DNA from 2 places in the Acetivibrio sp. genome. Region 1 is predicted to be linked to the other one. Evidence: riboswitches for the same ligand, from Rfam matches in the RefSeq annotation. Region 1 holds a riboswitch; the other holds the start of a gene.
The links. Region 1 has a riboswitch for fluoride ahead of PLH43_RS03920 (cation:proton antiporter). Riboswitches for the same ligand answer to the same signal wherever they lie in the genome.
Positions count from the first base shown of each region.

Region 2: it holds a riboswitch for fluoride, as region 1 does, so the genes downstream of both, PLH43_RS10145 (cation:proton antiporter) here and PLH43_RS03920 (cation:proton antiporter) in region 1, are expected to answer to the same signal.

Region 1 covers NZ_DAORXT010000016.1:19,049-23,891, forward strand. The annotation lists gene PLH43_RS03910 (glutamine synthetase III) at 1-135, shown strand, start outside; gene PLH43_RS03915 (hypothetical protein) at 317-700, opposite strand; gene PLH43_RS03920 (cation:proton antiporter) at 799-1,983, opposite strand; fluoride riboswitch at 2,037-2,095, opposite strand; gene PLH43_RS03925 (hypothetical protein) at 2,150-2,455, opposite strand; tRNA gene PLH43_RS03930 (tRNA-Arg) at 2,629-2,705, opposite strand; tRNA gene PLH43_RS03935 (tRNA-Gly) at 2,721-2,794, opposite strand; gene PLH43_RS03940 (serpin family protein) at 2,974-4,749, opposite strand.
Region 2 covers NZ_DAORXT010000074.1:5,071-9,913, forward strand. The annotation lists gene PLH43_RS10135 (S-layer homology domain-containing protein) at 1-850, shown strand, start outside; gene PLH43_RS10140 (carboxypeptidase-like regulatory domain-containing protein) at 1,028-3,067, shown strand; fluoride riboswitch at 3,209-3,267, shown strand; gene PLH43_RS10145 (cation:proton antiporter) at 3,322-4,494, shown strand; gene PLH43_RS10150 (SMI1/KNR4 family protein) at 4,616-4,843, shown strand, end outside.

The sequences.
Region 1 (4,843 bases):
GCAAAATACTATAGAGAAGTTGTATTCATTAACATGCAAGAATTAAGAAGCGTAATTGATAATCTTGAAACTAAAATCGGTAAAAAATATTGGCCATTCCCAACTTATGGCGAGCTTCTATACAGTGTATATTAAAATTAATATTAGCTTCACAAAGGCGTGTAGTCTATTGCCGAAAATAGATTGCACGCCTTTGATTATATTATGTATAGGTATCCAGTAGATCTTCTATATATCATAACCACTCTGTATATTATAGCCACTCTGTCGATGCAGAGTGGTCATTTCTTTCTGTTGAAGTCAAAAAATAGTATGTTTACAGTATGTAACTTAAAGGATACTCGCAAATATCATATTCATATTTGGGATATTTCTCTGCAAATTCCCGGATCTGCTGTATCGTTAATTGCGGTGGTTCAAAATCTTCACTTGTACCGTCGAGATATACTCTTGATAACACGAAATCATCTATTTCTCTAATTATTTCGCCATATTCCACTTCTCCTTCAGAATTATAATATATTGCATAGTAAACCGTTCTTTCCGGCCCCATAACGTGTTCTAGCATAAGATAAGGATACTCATAAGTTATATAGCTTTTTAATTTTGTTGTTATTATCTGCTCTGCAAACACTGTTGTTGAAAGTGATACTACCAAAATCAGCGAAATTAATGCACACAATATTCCCTTCTTACTCATTGCTTATATTATCCTCCTTCTTATATTATGTTAATATTGTACCATATTTTCGTAATTTTTTATATTGCTTTTTAAAATGGATTCGCTATGGACTCACACTATTGCTTCTCTATTAGTAACTTTTCTGTTGAATAATGAATTCCAACTGCTCCTAATGGTGCAGTGATTAATATAGATAATACCGCAATCGCCAGGATTATGTCTCCCGATTCCACTCCCAATGACAACGGCACCGCCCCCATTGCGGCCTGCACTGTCGCCTTTGGGATATAAGCAATAATGCAAAACAGCCTTTCTTTCCAATTAAAATCTGTACCTATTAAAGAAATAACAACACCTACCCTTCTTCCAATTAAACCTATTAATATCAATATAATTCCTACTCCACCTGCTTTTAATGCTACATTTACATTTACCTCTGTCCCTACTAATACAAATAGTAATATTTCTGCAAATACCCATACCTTATTAAATTTCTCAGAAAGCCTCTTACCCTCATCAGGAAGATATTCAGTCAATATAAAGCCTATAGTCATAACTCCAAGCAGGGATGCTATCTGTAATTTAGTTTTCAATATGCTCTCCAACTGATTGAGTAATATCGAAAATCCAAGTATTATTAATACCTTTTTTGTATCCGGAATATTATATCTTTTAAAAATTTTTATCAGTGAAAGTCCTACAATCATTCCAGCCAAAACTCCCAATAAAATGGAGATTGGAATATTTAATAATTGAATGCCAATATTTATTTTAGAACCGTTATATAAGCCCAAAAAAGCACTAAAAACCGTAATGGCAAAGATATCATCAATAGATGCACCCGCTAATATCAAAGTTGGCACTCCTTTTTTTGCACCAATTTTATTTTCCATTAGCTTAAGCATAAAAGGAACAACAACAGCAGGAGAAACGGCAGCAATAATAAACCCTAACATTCCTCCTTGGGCAAATGTAAAATCAAGAAAATATACAGAAGCCAGTGCAATAAGTAAACCTTCAAATAATCCGGGAATAAAACTCATCTTTAATGCAGGAATTCCGATACTTTTTATTTCATCCTTGTTAAGCCCAAGACCTGCTCTTAATAAAATAATTATTAATGCAATACCTCTTAAATCAGAAGATATTTGAAGCATATCCGTCTGAATCAGATTAAGAACATGGGGTCCTATAAGGATGCCTAATAATAACATTCCCAATAAACCCGGTAACCATAATTTTTCAAATATTCGCTTTGCAGCCAATCCCAATAATAAAATAATTGCTAAACTTGCAGCCATAAAGCACTACTCCCTTCCCAGTAACAAAAAACTCCTACAGAAACAGTATTATTATTTCTGTAGGAGTCATCAGCATTACGCATTTCAGGTGAACTCCATCACCTTTTATTCAATTTTATATTCCATAATGAATGGTATACTAAAATATTTCATATGTCAATAATTTTTATCTTAAAATAGAATTCTCTAAAAAAGACTCATCTATACAATCAACTTGCATAGTTATACCGTCGTATTTTATTTCCCATACAGGCAATAGTTCTCCCTTTTTATTTATGTACACTATTTCTTTGGATTTTATTTCCGGTATTTCAACCCATCCGCTTTTCTTCAATTCTGCATTGCTCTTTTCAACAGCTTTTTCACTGCTAATTAAATTTTGGTTACTTAAATCTTCTCCAGATTCGCTATCGGCCTCTATCCAATTTTTAATTATGCCGGTTATTTTGCCGCCTTCAATATATACATTCAAATAACTTCCATTGTGCAAAGTACATACTTTTTTACCGTTATAATTCTGCCTATAGTTAATAACATAATTTTTAAATACTTCCGTTTTTTGTTGTGAGTCGGATAAAGGATAATTAAAACAGCTGCTATTGCAATTAAAAATAAAACCCTAGAACCTTTCAGCTCTAGGGTTTTTGGCCTGCCCGAGACGATTCGAACGTCCGACCGACGGATTAGAAGTCCGTTGCTCTATCCAGCTGAGCTACGGGCAGATATAAAAAGCTTATTGGAGCGGGTGAAGGGAATCGAACCCTCGCAATCAGCTTGGAAGGCTGATGTTCTACCATTGAACTACACCCGCAACTTATATAACATAATCGGGAAACCTTCAACCGACTAGTTTATTATACAAACAACTTTTTTATTTGTCAACACTATTTTTATAAAAATTTTAAAAAAATTTTTCCGTCTTAATCCCTTGAAAAGCAAAGAAAAATCCCCACTTGCAGCAAATGCAAAGTGGAGATTTTTCGTCATCTATTAATTTGCAAACTCACCGTTAGATACTTTACCCATAAAGAGTATTGTGTCATATTTTTCATCTGCAATTATAAATACAAACGGTCTGTTTGCCACAAACTCCGGTTTTAGCCCAATACCCGGTGCTATAGGTACTATCACTACCGACGCAGCTTCTGTTCCCTTTTCATTTACTTCCACCACAGCCTTGTGCAAAACATCAGCAATATAAGCACCGTTTTCAGTCATACCGGATAAATCGGCGGCACCATTTTCGAATACCTTTTCCATTCCTAAAGCCTTCAAGCTTTCCATTATGCTGCCGTTTCCATTCTTGGCATATTCAATTTTAAAACGAGGTAAGCAAAGTACTCCGTTATTTCTTTCAGTTATACTGCTTTTAATTTGATTCCACATAGATACATCCAGATTCTGAATAAAATCATTTATTGATATATCTTGATCGGGAAGAATGCAGTACATGGCCATCTCACCATTACCGTAGGGCAGTCTAACCGCTCTGTATCCGTCACCTGCACCGAATTCAATCTTGCAATTGTCTTTTCTCATCATCATGACATCGTCAACACTTCCGTCTTCAGCTTCAAAGGAGGATGAATATGTTTTTTCAATATCAAACTCTTCTTTCCATACTCCATTAAAATACAATGCAGATATAATATACGACAAATCGTCGGGACTAATTTTGCTAAGCATATTGTCTATTTTTCCCTCAGTAGCTTCAGAAATCCAATTGTTTATTTCATCTACAACACTTTCATCCGAAAAGTCTCTTATCTCAACCAATGCATTAAATACATCTCTATTTGCAGATATAAAATCTTCTTTTATAGCATCGCCCTTTAATGAATTGTTCCAAATCGAATTGCTGTTTTTAAGCTTGACTTTCTCATCAAGTTGAGCGAAATATTTTAACAAGTACTTATAACTTTTATTAACCTCTTTAATGTCAAGGCCTTCATAGCCTAAAACTTTGGCCATCTCTTCCTTGGTATCGAATTCTGCCCCCTGATAAACCATGGACAACGCTGTTGAAATTCCGAAAGGTGAAATAAACACATTTTCGCCCTGCTCGTTTTTACTTATCTGTTTGAAAATATCAAATGCAAATTTGCTGTTTCCTTCAATAAAGCCATCACTTATACCTTCATTTGGCTCATCATTTTCTACCGGAAATTTGTCTATCACATGAAGAATGTATCTTTTTAACAAGCTATAGTCTGAGCTGTTTATTTTCCCATCGCCATTCAAATCTGCACAAAACTCGTCATCTACACCAAATGTATCTATCATATGAAGCAGATAGCGTTTCAGCATGTAAAGGTCTGTGCTGGTTATTTTTCCGTCTCCGTTCAGGTCACCTTTTTTAGGAAGGGTCCTAAATGTGATAGTTTCAGGAGTACCTTCTTTATTCCAAGTAGCAAATTGCCCCCAAAACTTAAATTCATACTCTGTGTTCGGCTCCAAATCAGTGAGCTCTATTGTTTGTACTCCATCAAAATGCCTACCTGAACCTGCACCTGCCAATACACGCTTGACGTTTGAAGGCTCATCAACCTTCCAATACCTAAACTCATAAATATATCCCGGCAGCATAATAGAGTCGTCTATAATTACTTTTGTAAGCTCAAATTTAACAACAGCACTGGTATCCGTCACAACCGGATCCGGGTACAACTCATAATAAGTATACCAATTCTCGGCAAATACGTTGCTTGCAAACAAAAAAGAAGACAACAGCACTAAAATAAATAAGCAGGCGATTTTCTTTTGCATAACAATTCCCCCTTAAATAATAATATATTTTTAAGGCTTATATAAAATAACCCTTAATTGTCGAAAAACATATCATCATTGTTTACTTCAATGG
Region 2 (4,843 bases), on a different contig from region 1:
AAAAGTAACTTATAATGCGGACGAAGATTCATATACTTTGACGACAAGGTTGCCTGTTGTCGATACCCGCGTACAAAATTACGGAAATGAAGACAGCCCGGTTTGTGTTGTTGAAAGAATAAATGATACAAACTTTGTAATAAGACCGGTAAACGGGCTTGGAAAAAGGCTGAGAGATTGCGGTTTCCAAGTGGAGTTTAACATTCAAATCCATGATGGTTTCAAAGAATGGGTGACTGTTTTTGACCATCCGGAAACTCAGCTTTTTACGGATGTTTCAATATCGGATTGGTATTATGAATACATAAAAGAGGTTGTTAAAAACGGCTATATGCAAGGTACGGGCAACAAACGGTTTGAACCTGATTTGGTTGTAACAAGGGCACAAATAATTACGATTGCTTTAAATATGCAGGGAATTGACTACAACAATCATCCGGCCCTTGAAGAGCCTGGGGATCCTTTCACTGATGTGGCTCCGGGATCGTGGTATTACAAAGCGGTGAAAGTTGCCAAGGAATTAGGATATGTAAACGGATACCCGGACGGAAGGTTTGGTCCGAATGACCCTGTCCAAAGACAGCATGTGGCGACGATATTGGTTAATATCTTAGATTCGCTGAAAGAACCACCTGAAGGCTACTATGAATTGCCAATGTTTTCCGATGAAGAGGATATTTCCAACGGACATATAAGAGATGTGAAAAAAATAGCGTATAACCGTGGATGGGAGGGATTCTATACCTTTATTTCCGATACTCCGGAATTTAGACCGACGTTAAATATTAACAGGGCAGAATTTGCAAAAATCATATATAAAATTGCCACATTGGATGGTTACATGTATTAATTGAGGAATCAGGGGGGTATTGAAGTTGAAAAAAAGTACAGTTTGTTGAGTTTATTGGTAATTTTAGTATTTTTAATTTGTAATACTTGTGTATTTGCTGAAAATGCTATAGAGCAATCTGAATCTTCAAATGGCATAACGAGCAGCAACAATTTATCGAGTGTTGGATATATAACTTTGGAAAATGAATATATTAATGTAGCAATAAGACCAAACGGGAGGTTTACAATAGGAACCAATGAAGGCAACCCGGAAATTGCAACCGATAACCGCAAGAAGCTTTTGTATGGTTGGCCGGGCGGCGGTACGTCATACACCACCGTCAGGATTGACGGTATCGACTACTATTATGGCGGGGAAAATATTTCAACTCCCCCGCACAATATTGATGAGGAGTACCGGAATTCATCCGCAGCGAAGTATGGCAATGTTTATGTGCGACAGGACATAAGCCTGGTTGATGGAGGTTTTTCAGGCATGATGGATACTGTTGAAATCAAATACATTGTTACTAACAATGATACTATTCCCCATTATGTGGGGATAAGAATCATGCTGGATACGATGCTTGGAAGCAATGACTATGCACCTTTCAGGGTTCCAGGCATAGGGGATATAGAGACAACCACTACATTTTTAGGTGATGAAATTCCGGATTATTGGCAGGCAATGGACAGCCTTGTCAAACCGACGGTAGTTTCCCAGGGGACTAATATAAAATACCAGCAAAACCCGCCAGACAAATTTGTACTCGGAAATTGGCTTACTTTAGCTGAAAACATGTGGAATTCAAATTATACCGGTTATAACGGAGACAGTGCAATTGCGACTTATTGGGAGCCTAAACAACTGGCACCGGGTGAGTCAACAGAATACATAACATATTATGGTATCAGTAAAATTACCATTGCAGGAGATAAACCGCTTGTTGTTATTGTAAGCGGCAATACCAGCCTTAGTGCGACCGAAACAGGTTATGTTCCGAATCCTTTTACCATTACGTCATATATAACTAATAACACGAATGATACTATAAAAAATGTGATGGCTAAAATTATTCTGCCGGACGGAATAGTACCTTATACTGGAACCGATACTGATATAGTTATCGGAGATATGACAGCCAGGAGTCATAAACAAGTTTCATGGCAACTGTTTGCAGGGCAAATACCGGAGCAAAAAACTTTGGAGTATAAAGTTGTAGTCTGGGGAGATGATACGGAGCCCACTGAGGTGACCAGGCAAATAACAATTCCCGCTTCAATAAGTGATATATTTGATGATGGGACCGATAAGGAAAAATACAGGATTTTACGAGAGATTGGTAATGATTTTGAACAGGATATTACATCGAGAATTCATCGCAAACCGGAAATCAAAAATGTGAGAATAACGCCGGGGGACCAGGAAGGAGTATATGAACTGTATGTGGATGAATATTTCGTGGATACTTCAAAGGGAGCTTCTCCTTTCTTCTACTGGGCATCAACAAAGGGATATTTTGAAGATAAAAAAATTGATAACTATAGGAAAGTAATCTTTCACTGTGATGAAGGGACTTCCGGACAAAAGGTTAGTATTTTGCTGAAAATGGGTGACGGACTGGGAAATGTTGTATACAAGAAATTATATGTAGATGGTATCGGCACAACTTCTTCTGCCGGAACCCTTGAGGCAAAATTTACAAATCTGGTTGCATCGGTAAAATCATGGGATACCATGAGAATCAGGTATAATATTTCCTATACTGATTCGGAAGGCCGGCCCGTACCTGGAACCAAAGTAAGTCTGTATTATTCGTTGGATAATCAGGCTGAATGGAAACCCATTGCAAGGGATTTGGTAGGGGTCAACGGATACAACTGGATAGTTCCGGATTTATCGTCTTCAAATGCGAGAATCAAGCTTGTTGCAACGAATGATGGTGTAATAAAGGAAGTAATATCCCAGCCCTTTACCATTATGCCGGATATATACATAAAGGGAAAGGTTGTGGATCATAACGGAAATCCGATAGTGAACGCAAAAGTAATTATTGGGGACCGGTATACTTATACAGATGTAAACGGTTGTTATATAATTAACCGTTTATCGCCGGGAGTGTATTCCCTTAGGGTGGAAAAAGAAGGAGTAGAGTTTGAAAAGACTCAATACGATAATATTGTTCTTAGTTATCTGAACCGGAATACCACAAAGAACTTTTATGGGAAGCGGTAAGAAAAATAAAGTTTATTCATGAATATAACCTCAAAACCTACTGTGTTGTTAAGTTTTGCAATATTATGATTACACTTATTTTAGAGGTAATGTATATTGACTAATATAATAATTTAGTATAATATTATTAATCATAAAAATTGAATATATGGTGATGGAGTTCACCTGAATTGCTTAATGCTGATGACTCCTACAGGAATAAACAATATTGTACCTGTAGGAGTTTTTTGATATTTGTAGGGAGGTTGGCTTTAATGGCTGCAAGTTTAGCAATGATTTTATTGTTGGGGTTACCGGCAAAAAAGATGTTTGAGAAATTGAAATTGCCGGGTTTGCTTGGAATGCTTATATTAGGTGTCTTAATAGGACCGTATGGTCTTAATCTGCTGCAAAGGAATATGCTTCAAATATCGTCGGACTTAAGAAGTATTGCATTAATAATTATTTTATTAAGAGCAGGACTTGGACTTAATAAAGATGTTTTAAAGAATGTTGGTGTTCCTGCATTAAAGATGAGCTGTATACCCGGATTAATCGAGGGTTTATTTATTGCATTGGCATCTGTATATTTTCTTGACTTTTCATTTTCCCAGGGAGGAATGTTAGGCTTTATTATTGCTGCTGTTTCTCCTGCTGTTGTTGTGCCTTTTATGCTTAAGTTAATGGAAAGCAACATTGGCACGAAAAATGGGATACCGACTTTGATATTGGCTGGTGTATCTATTGATGATGTCTTTGCCATTACTGTGTTTAGTGCTTTTTGGGGTTTATACAGCGGCACTGATATGAATATAGGTATACAATTAATAAATATACCCATCTCGATTTTATTAGGTATTATGGCAGGAATAATTTTAGGGTTTGTTTTGATAAATATTTTTAAAAGATTTAACATTCGTGATACAAAAAAGGTATTGTTATTGCTTGGATTTTCTATATTACTCAATCAGTTGGAAGTTGTAATGAAGACGAAGATTCAAATAGCATCCCTCTTGGGAGTGATGACTGTAGGTTTTATATTGACGGAAAAACTTCCGGATGTAGGTAGGAAGCTATCCGATAAGCTCAATAAAATATGGGTATTTGCAGAAATATTATTGTTTGTATTGGTAGGAGCGGAAGTAAACGTAGGTGTGGCAATAAAAGCAGGTAAAATAGGGATACTATTGATTGTAATAGGTTTAATGGGAAGAAGCATAGGCGTAATAATATCTTTACTAGGTACAAATTACTCTTTTAAAGAAAAATTATTCTGCGTCATTGCTTATATTCCGAAAGCAACAGTACAGGCTGCAATGGGTGCTGTACCTCTGTCGATGGGGGTGGAATCGGGAGATGTAATACTGGCAATTGCAGTGTTATCCGTATTGATTACTGCACCGTTAGGGGCAATTGGGATTCACTATTCAGCGAAAAGTTGCTTTTAGAAAATAACTAGTATAAGCTAATAGAAGATGACAATGCTTTGAAATCGGTTGCAACACAAAGTTTCAGTTGCTGTAACTGCAGCAAAAGAAAGTTTTGATTTGGTTTTGGAAGGATTTCTGTATGAAAGTCAAAGACTTTATTAATGAGATTAACAGCATATATCCCGATATAGATAAGAATGAAGTGGCATCGGATGTCTTAATAAGCGAAAAAGAAAAGAGTTTAGGATATAAACTGCCGAAATCTTTTAAAACTTTTTTGAAGGAATTTTCAAATGGCATAATGTTATTGGATGCAGAGCCTATAGGAGGAGTCGGAGAAGACGATGATTCTCCTTGCGGGTCGATT